2 linked regions of the Arcticibacter tournemirensis genome follow. The protein of the gene in region 2 binds, or shares a complex with, the protein of the main gene of each other region. Links are inferred from orthologs where the notes say so. Each region holds a gene or a part of one and is shown on either strand. Other genes may lie near its edges.

Region 1 (4,474 bases), on a different replicon or contig from region 2:
CACCTCGTCGGGAATAACATTAGTAGCGCCATTGGCAATCACCTTTCCGAAAGACAATACCGTAGGGAGCTTTGGATCGGCAATGCGGCTAACCACCTGCTGCAGGGCCACGATGATATGAGCCGATATCAAAACCGGATCAATATTCTGTTGCGGCTGCGCTCCATGCCCGCCTTTACCTTTAACTGTAAGGTATAATTCATCTGTGGAAGCCATATATTTTCCCGGACGGATGCCGATCTTCCCGGCATCAATCAAGGGCATTACATGTTGACCGATGACTGCATGAGGTTTGGGATTCTCAAGTACCCCTTCTTTTATCATTATACTAGCACCTCCGGGAAGCTTCTCTTCAGCTGGCTGAAAGATCAGTTTTACAGTGCCGCCAAACTCATCCCTTACAGTCTGAAGGATCCGTGCCGTACCAAGAAGCGACGATGTATGTACATCATGCCCGCAAGCATGCATGACACCGGGGTTGATCGATTTATAGGGAACATCATTGCTTTCTGTGATCGGCAAAGCATCCATATCAGCACGGAGAGCAATTACCTCTTCCGAAGGTTTACTGCCCCTGATCAAAGCGACAATGCCCGTATCAGCCATTGACTGCCATGAAATTCCAAGCTCATCGAGATAGGCCTTCACAAAGGCTGAAGTCTGATACTCCTGAAATGACAATTCAGGGTTTGAATGCAGAAAACGGCGATGGTTTATAACATCGCCGTGTATCTTTCCGGATAATTCCCGGATCTTATCTTTTAACATGCTTTTATTCTATACCCGCACCGTGACAGTTTTTATATTTTTTTCCACTTCCGCACGGACAAGGGTCGTTTCTTCCTATCTTCTGTTCATGCCTGACAGGCATCTGTTTCTGAAGTTCACGCGTATCCTCCATTGGCACTGCCCCGCCTTCACCTGCAACTGTAGCAAGTTGTGGTTTTGATACCTTTAGTTTTGACATATCCTGTTTAGGCTGAGGCCTCGCTTCGCGTACTTCTTCAGATTGCTGTACCGGAATACCTCCCTTAAACAGGAAGCTTACGATATCTTTATTAACAGAAACCAACATCTGCTTAAACAGGTTGAAGGCTTCCATTTTATAGATCACCAGGGGATCTTTCTGTTCGTAAACCGCGTTTTGCACCGACTGCTTTAATTCGTCCATCTCACGCAGATGTTCTTTCCATGCATCATCAATCAGCGCAAGAACAACTGTCTTTTCAAACGCCCTGGATACTTCACGGCCGTTGCTTTCTACTGCTTTCTTAAGATTAGCAGCCACCTGTATAGATCTCACACCATCAGTAAACGGAACAATAATATTTTCGATAAACTCCCCTCTTTCACTGAATACCTGTTTCAATACAGGAAGCGCCTGCTGCGATATTGCTTCATTTTTACGCTGATAATATTCAGTAACCTTATCGAAAACGAGATCGGTTAGTTTCGCGATAGAGTTATCGGCGAACGTCTTTTCGTCTATCTCTGAATCTACCGAAAACACCCGTATCACTTCCAACTGAAAGCCTTCAAAGTTTCCTGTCTCTTTATATTCAGTTACAATATCCTCGGCGGTATCATAGAAAGAATTGTTGAGATCGACTTCCAGGCGCTCGCCATACAACGCATTTCTGCGTTTAGCGTATACCACAGTCCTTTGCGAGTTCATCACGTCGTCGTACTCCAGCAAACGCTTACGTATACCAAAGTTGTTTTCCTCTACTTTCCTTTGAGCACGCTCAATAGAACGGGTGATCATAGAGTGCTGGATAACTTCGCCTTCTTCAATTCCCATCCGAAGCATGATATTGGCGATCCGCTCAGAACCAAATAAACGCATCAGGTTATCTTCCAGGGACACAAAGAACTGTGACGAACCTGGATCACCCTGACGTCCGGCACGACCACGTAACTGACGGTCAACACGGCGGGACTCATGTCGTTCAGTGCCTACGATTGCTAAACCACCTGCTTCCTTAACGTTAGGGCCAAGCTTTATGTCGGTACCACGACCTGCCATGTTCGTGGCTATCGTAACTGTACCAGCCAAACCGGCTTCGGCAACAATATCTGCTTCCTTCTGGTGCAATTTGGCATTCAGCACATTGTGCTTAACCCCACGCAGTTTAAGCATACGACTTAGCAGCTCAGAAATTTCAACAGACGTGGTACCTACCAGTACCGGTCGTCCTGCTTGGGTCAATGCCGTGATTTCCTCCACTACGGCATTGTATTTTTCACGCATGGTGCGATAAACTTTATCCTCCATGTCCTTACGCGAAGTAGGGACATTCGTTGGGATCTCTACAACATCCAGCTTATATATCTGCCATAACTCGCCAGCTTCCGTTACCGCGGTACCGGTCATCCCTGCAAGCTTATGATACATTCTGAAATAATTCTGAAGTGTAATCGTAGCATATGTTTGGGTAGCATCTTCTACCTTTACATTTTCCTTCGCTTCAATGGCCTGGTGCAGTCCGTCGGAGTAGCGGCGGCCATCCATAATACGACCTGTCTGCTCGTCCACAATCTTCACCTTTCCCTCGTCAATAATATACTCGATATCTCTTTCAAAAAGAGTATAAGCCTTTAATAACTGGTTTACAGAGTGGATCCGCTCAGACTTCACCGAAAAATCGCGCATCAATTCGTCCTTACGTGCAATTTTCTCCTCTGTTGAAAGAGCTGATTTCTCAATTTCAGCGATCTCAGTACCAACATCGGGCATTACAAAGAAACCCGGATCCTCCCCTGAAGCAGTGATCAGCTCAATTCCTTTTTCGGTAAGCTCTACCTGGTTATTCTTTTCATCAATAACAAAGAACAGCTCAGCATCCGCCTTAGGCATTTCCTTGTTCTGATCCTGCATATGATAGTTCTCACTCTTCATAAGGAGCTGCTTCATTCCCGGCTCACTAAGAAATTTGATGAGAGCTTTATTCTTCGGTAACCCCCGGTGTGCGCGGAGTAAAGCGAGCCCGCCTTCAGTAGGCCCTGTTTTACCTTCTTTAATAAGTTTTTTAGCCTCATTCAGCACATTGGTAACATAGTTTCTCTGAACATTTACCAGTCGTTCAATCCGCGGTTTCAGTTCGTAGAACTCATGCTCGTCGCCTTTTGGAATGGGTCCTGAAATAATCAGAGGAGTACGGGCATCATCAATAAGTACAGAGTCAACCTCATCCACCATCGCGAAATGCAACTTCCGCTGTACCTGATTCTCAGGTGCAAGGGTCATATTATCACGAAGGTAGTCAAAGCCAAATTCGTTATTGGTACCGAAGGTAATGTCGGCAAGATAAGCATTCCTGCGCGCCTCAGAGTTCGGCTGATGCCTGTCGATACAATCGACTGTTAACCCATGAAACTCAAAAAGAGGGCCATTCCACTCCGAGTCACGTCGTGCAAGGTAATCATTTACCGTCACGATATGTACACCCTGTCCGGCTAAAGCATTAAGATATGCAGGTAAGGTTCCAACGAGTGTTTTACCTTCCCCTGTTGCCATTTCGGAAATTTTACCCTGGTGCAATACGATACCGCCGATCAGCTGAACATCATAATGCACCATATTCCAGGTAACTGTATTACCTGCAGCGGTCCATGTATTATGGTAGATCGCTTTATCCCCCTGAATCACCACATTCGGTTTGCGCGATGCAAGTTCACGATCAGCCTGGGTAGCTGTAACTTCAATAGTTTTATTTTCGGTAAAGCGCCTCGCTGTATCTTTGACTACGGCAAATGCTTCCGGCAGAATTTCCATCAGCACTTTTTCGAGCTCCTTATCACGCTCCTTACCTAATTTATCTATTTGATCATAGATATCTGTCTTATTCTGTACTGATAATTCAGGATCTTCTGCCTTTGTCTTTAAGGAACTTACTTCTGCATCTATATCTGCAAGCGCTTCTTTAATCTTGTTTTTAAAGGTAACAGTTCTCTCCCTTAATTCGTCATTGCTTATAGCAGCCAGCTTCGCATACTCGGCTTTGATTTGCTCAACCAACGGCTGAATTAGCTTTATATCTCGCTCAGATTTACTTCCGAATAATTTACTTAAAAATCCTAACATTGTTTGTTCAATAAAATTCCTTTTGCTCAATAACTACGCCACCCACCCTCGAAAGACAATTTGGCATACAAGCGATCAAAATTAGTAAATTAAATAGAGAATTCGGGAGTTGATAATAGAAAAGGAGACTATAATCGCAACGATTTAACATTATCTTTGCGCTTATGAATATTCTTTTACTTGGTTCCGGCGGAAGAGAGAGCGCTTTTGCCTGGAAGATAACCCAAAGTCCTCTTTGCACTGCGTTGTTTATAGCGCCCGGAAATGCCGGCACCGGAGCCTACGGAACAAATGTAAACCTGAATGTTACTGATTTTCAGGGGATCGGAAATTTCGTATTACATAATGATATCAGTATGGTTGTCGTTGGCCCGGAAGAACCACTGGTAA
Region 2 (3,943 bases):
AATAAAAAAATTTAATTTATTTGCTTCCTTCCTGTATTTTCTTATTTTTTGTTATATCGTCGCAGCGCCAAGCACTTCGTCGATATAATCAAATGAAGAAAGCACATCCGCTTTACCTTTGCGCACGGCAACGGTATGTTCATAATGTGCAGATGGTTTTCCGTCAATCGTACTTACAGTCCAGCCATCTTTCCAAAATTTCACTCCCGCTCGTCCCAGGTTGATCATTGGCTCTATCGCAATCACCATGCCTTCCTCCAGCTTCATTCCCGATCCGCGCTTACCGTAATTAGGTACCTCCGGCTTCTCATGGAGCGAATATCCAACCCCATGTCCCACCAATTCTTTAACTACGCCAAACCCGTTTTTTTCAGCATGATCCTGAACAGCAAAAGCGATATCTCCAATCCTCAAACCGGCTACAGCCTTTGCAACACCAAGGTCAAGACATTCCCTTGTAACTTTCAGAAGCTTCTTTACAGCCGGATCGATCTCTCCAACCGCGAAGGTAAACGCCGAATCGCTAACAAACTTATTCAGTATTACACCACAGTCAACGGAAATTATATCCCCCTCCTTCAATTCATAGCCCCCTGGGAAACCATGTACAATACTATCGTTAGTGGATATACATAGCGAATAAGGAAATCCATTGTAGTTCAGGAAAGCCGGCACACCGCCATTATCCCTGATATACGTCTCGGCAGCGTTATTGATCTCAATGGTTTTAACACCCGGACGAATAAGTTTTGCCATTTCGCCCAGGGTTTTTGAAAGAAGTGAAGAACTGGCTCTTATGAGCTCTATCTCCTCATCTGTCTTAAAATTAACCTTTGGCATGTTCTTAAATTAAAGTGCGGGACCAGTAGCCCCTGTTGCAACAGGAGTACGCCCTCTTAGTCTTCCCGTCTTCATCAATCCGTCGTAGTGACGCATTAACAAATGGCTTTCAATCTGCTGCAGTGTATCTAGAACAACACCCACCAGGATAAGGAGTGAAGTACCCCCATAGAAGTGAGCAAAGTTGCTGTTTATACCCAGAATGATCGCAATAGACGGTAGTATGGCAATAATTGCAAGGAAAACAGAGCCCGGAAGCGTTATTTTAGAAATAACAGCATCGATATACTCTCCTGTAACTTTGCCTGGTTTTATCCCCGGAACAAATCCGCCATTCTTCTTCATATCATCCGACATCTGAACGGGATTAACCGTTATCGCGGTATAGAAGAATGTAAAAGCAATAATCAAAAATGCAAATGTTCCATTATAGGCAACAGAAGTATAATTGGTTAATGCCGACAACACAGGTCCCTGAGCACCAGGGAAAAATTGCCCGATACTCATTGGTATAAACATCAGAGCCTGAGCGAAAATGATAGGCATTACACCAGCAGCATTCACCTTTAAAGGAATATACTGACGAACGCCTCCATATTGCTTATTTCCGACTATCTTTTTAGCATACTGAACAGGAATCTTTCGAACCCCCTGAACAATAAGGATAGTAAATACTACCACAAAGAATAAGGCGATAATTTCAACGATAAAAGGAATGATTCCACCACCAGTTAATCTTGAATCAAGCTCGGCTATAAAGGCTCCGGGAAGCTGGGCGATAATCCCAACCATGATGATCAATGAGATCCCGTTACCTATTCCTTTATCAGTTATTTTTTCCCCTAACCACATTACAAATAATGTACCTGCAGTAAGAATCACCATAGAAGAGATCGAGAACAAAGGTTCTCCAAGCATCTTCGCATCAGGAGTAATCTGTGTACGAACATACCCAACCGCTTGTAATAATGTGATAGCAACGGTAAGATAACGTGTGATCTGATTCAGTTTCTTCCTTCCGCTCTCTCCCTCCTTCTGCATCTTCTGAAAAGTTGGAACAGCAATACCTAACAGCTGCACAACAATGGATGCAGAGATATAGGGCATTACACCTAAGGCGAATATTGACGCCCTGGAGAATGAACCTCCTGCAAACATATTTAATAAACCAAGGAGGCCTTCCTGTGCCTGATGTTCAAGCGCAACAGGGTTTACTCCCGGCAATACAATGAAAGAACCAACACGGTAAATTAAAAGAAATAAGAGTGTGTTTAAAATACGCACTCTTAAGTCTTCAATTTTCCAGATATTGGAAAGGGTAGTGAATAACTTCTTCATTAATTACAATTTAACAATTGCACCACCGGCTGCTTCAATCGACTTCTGAGCAGAAGCTGTAAAAGCATGGGCTGTAACTTCAAGTTTGCTTGTTACTTCTCCTCTTCCAAGGATCTTTACACGGTCATTCTTTGATACTAATCCGTGTTCCTTTAAGGTGTCAAAGTTGACACTTGTAAGGCTGAATTTCTCTGCAAGGGCTTGTAAAACGTCTAAGTTAACGCCTACATATTCCACGCGGTTAACATTCTTAAAGCCAACCTTTGGTACCCGGCGTTGTAAAGGCATCTGTCCGCCTTCGAAACCAACTTTCGATGATGTACCTGAACGGGAACCAGCACCTTTATGACCACGGGTTGAAGTACCCCCGCGACCGGAACCAGTACCCCTGCCTATACGTTTCTTATTTTTAGTTGAACCTTCTGCAGGTTTCAAATTACTTAAGTTCATGATTAAATACTTTCTACTGCTACAAGATGATTAATTTTCCGTACCATCCCGATGATAGCCGGGGTAGCTTCTACCTCTACAGTCTGGCTGATTTTGTTCAAACCAAGAGCCTGCATGGTTCTTTTCTGGCGCTCGCTTCTGTCGATAACGCTTTTAATCTGAGTGATCCTGATTTTCGCCATGATACTTATCCGTTAAAAACTTTACTAAGATCCACACCACGTTGCTGCGCTACTGTGTACGCATCTCTCATCTGAGATAAAGCAGATACTGTTGCTTTTACCACGTTATGCGGGTTTGATGATCCTTTAGACTTTGCTAATACGTTATGAACACCGGCACTTTCAAGTACTGCACGCATAGCACCACCAGCAATAACTCCGGTACCATTTGAAGCAGGTTTGATTAACACATAACCACCTGAAAATTTTCCATATTGTTCGTGAGGCACAGTTCCGTTAATAACCGGAACTTTCACCAGGTTCTTTTTAGCATCATCGATACCTTTAGCGATTGCTTCGGTTACTTCTTTAGCTTTTCCAAGTCCATAGCCTACCACTCCGTTTTCATCACCAACCACTACGATTGCTGAGAAACTGAATGTACGGCCCCCTTTAGTAACTTTAGCAACACGCTGTATGCTAACTAAGCGATCCTTTAATTCGATTTCGCTTGATTTTACTCTTTTTATATTGATCGTTGACATCTATTCTTCAGATTAAAAATTAAGACCACCTTCACGTGCGCCTTCAGCCAGTGATTTAACACGTCCGTGGTATAAATAACCATTCCTATCAAATACCACCTGGCTGATACCGGCTGCAACAGCTTTCTCTGCTACAAGCTTACCAACAGCCTTAGACTGTTCAACTTTATTTCCATTTGCAGAAAACTCCTTTGATAAAGAAGATGCTGAAACGAGGGTCTTACCTGTAGTATCATCAATAACCTGAGCATAAATTCCTTTATTGCTTCTGTATACTGACAAACGGGGGCGTTCAGTAGAGCCAGCCAATCTGCGTCTGATGCCTTGTTTAATTCGCGCTCTGCGAGATAATTTACTTCCTGCCATGACTTATTATTTTTTAGCTGCTGATTTACCTGCTTTTCTTCTTAACACTTCACCTACAAACTTAATACCTTTTCCTTTGTAAGGCTCAGGAGCACGCAGGGAACGTATTTTAGCTGCAACTTGTCCTAATAATTGTTTGTCGATACTTTCCAGTATAATCGTTGGATTTTTACCTTTATCAGCAGTTGTTGTTACTTTAATTTCTTTAGGTAATTCAAACACATAATGGTGTGAATATCCAAG

The links. The genes of interacting proteins can lie anywhere in the genome.
Region 1: the proteins of secY (region 2) and secA are in contact, whole or in part, in a crystal structure (PDB 3DIN), measured with the Thermotoga maritima proteins. The link is inferred for Arcticibacter tournemirensis from one-to-one orthologs. Residues at the interface, in WP_004081795.1 of Thermotoga maritima: Glu108, Gly109, Glu110, Glu111, Ala236, Glu237, Arg238, Arg239, Ile240, Thr241, Ile242, Gln243, Tyr244, Ala245, Arg246, Arg247, Val248, Thr249, Gly250, Arg251, Arg252, Val253, Tyr254, Gly256, Ala257, Ser258, Thr259, Tyr260, Leu261, Pro262; in WP_004082002.1 of Thermotoga maritima: Glu261, Ala262, Arg263, Lys300, Ala301, Arg302, Thr303, Ile304, Ile305, Leu323, Tyr324, Asp325, Pro326, Val329, Ser330, Tyr333, Ile336, Lys340, Phe345, Val349, Glu363, Phe364, Tyr374, Ser375, Gly376, Gly377, Glu393, Ile395, Thr482, Ser483.

Annotation. Positions count from the first base shown.
Region 1 is NZ_VFPL01000002.1:250,057-254,530, forward strand. The notes cover bases 573-4,474. They hold secA (preprotein translocase subunit SecA), read right to left. Parts: upstream 4,085-4,474; coding sequence 773-4,084; downstream 573-772. Other genes in these bases: BDE36_RS22590 (M20 metallopeptidase family protein), read right to left, coding at 573-768; purD (phosphoribosylamine--glycine ligase), read left to right, coding at 4,249-4,474. In the rest of the region: more of BDE36_RS22590, read right to left, coding at 1-572. UniProt on the Escherichia coli protein: Required for protein export, interacts with the SecYEG preprotein conducting channel.
Region 2 is NZ_VFPL01000001.1:5,110,854-5,114,796, forward strand. The notes cover bases 15-2,812. They hold secY (preprotein translocase subunit SecY), read right to left. Parts: upstream 2,179-2,812; coding sequence 850-2,178; downstream 15-849. Other genes in these bases: map (type I methionyl aminopeptidase), read right to left, coding at 52-840; rplO (50S ribosomal protein L15), read right to left, coding at 2,182-2,628; rpmD (50S ribosomal protein L30), read right to left, coding at 2,631-2,810. In the rest of the region: rpsE (30S ribosomal protein S5), read right to left, coding at 2,816-3,334; rplR (50S ribosomal protein L18), read right to left, coding at 3,347-3,700; rplF (50S ribosomal protein L6), read right to left, coding at 3,707-3,943. UniProt on the Escherichia coli protein: The central subunit of the protein translocation channel SecYEG. Consists of two halves formed by TMs 1-5 and 6-10.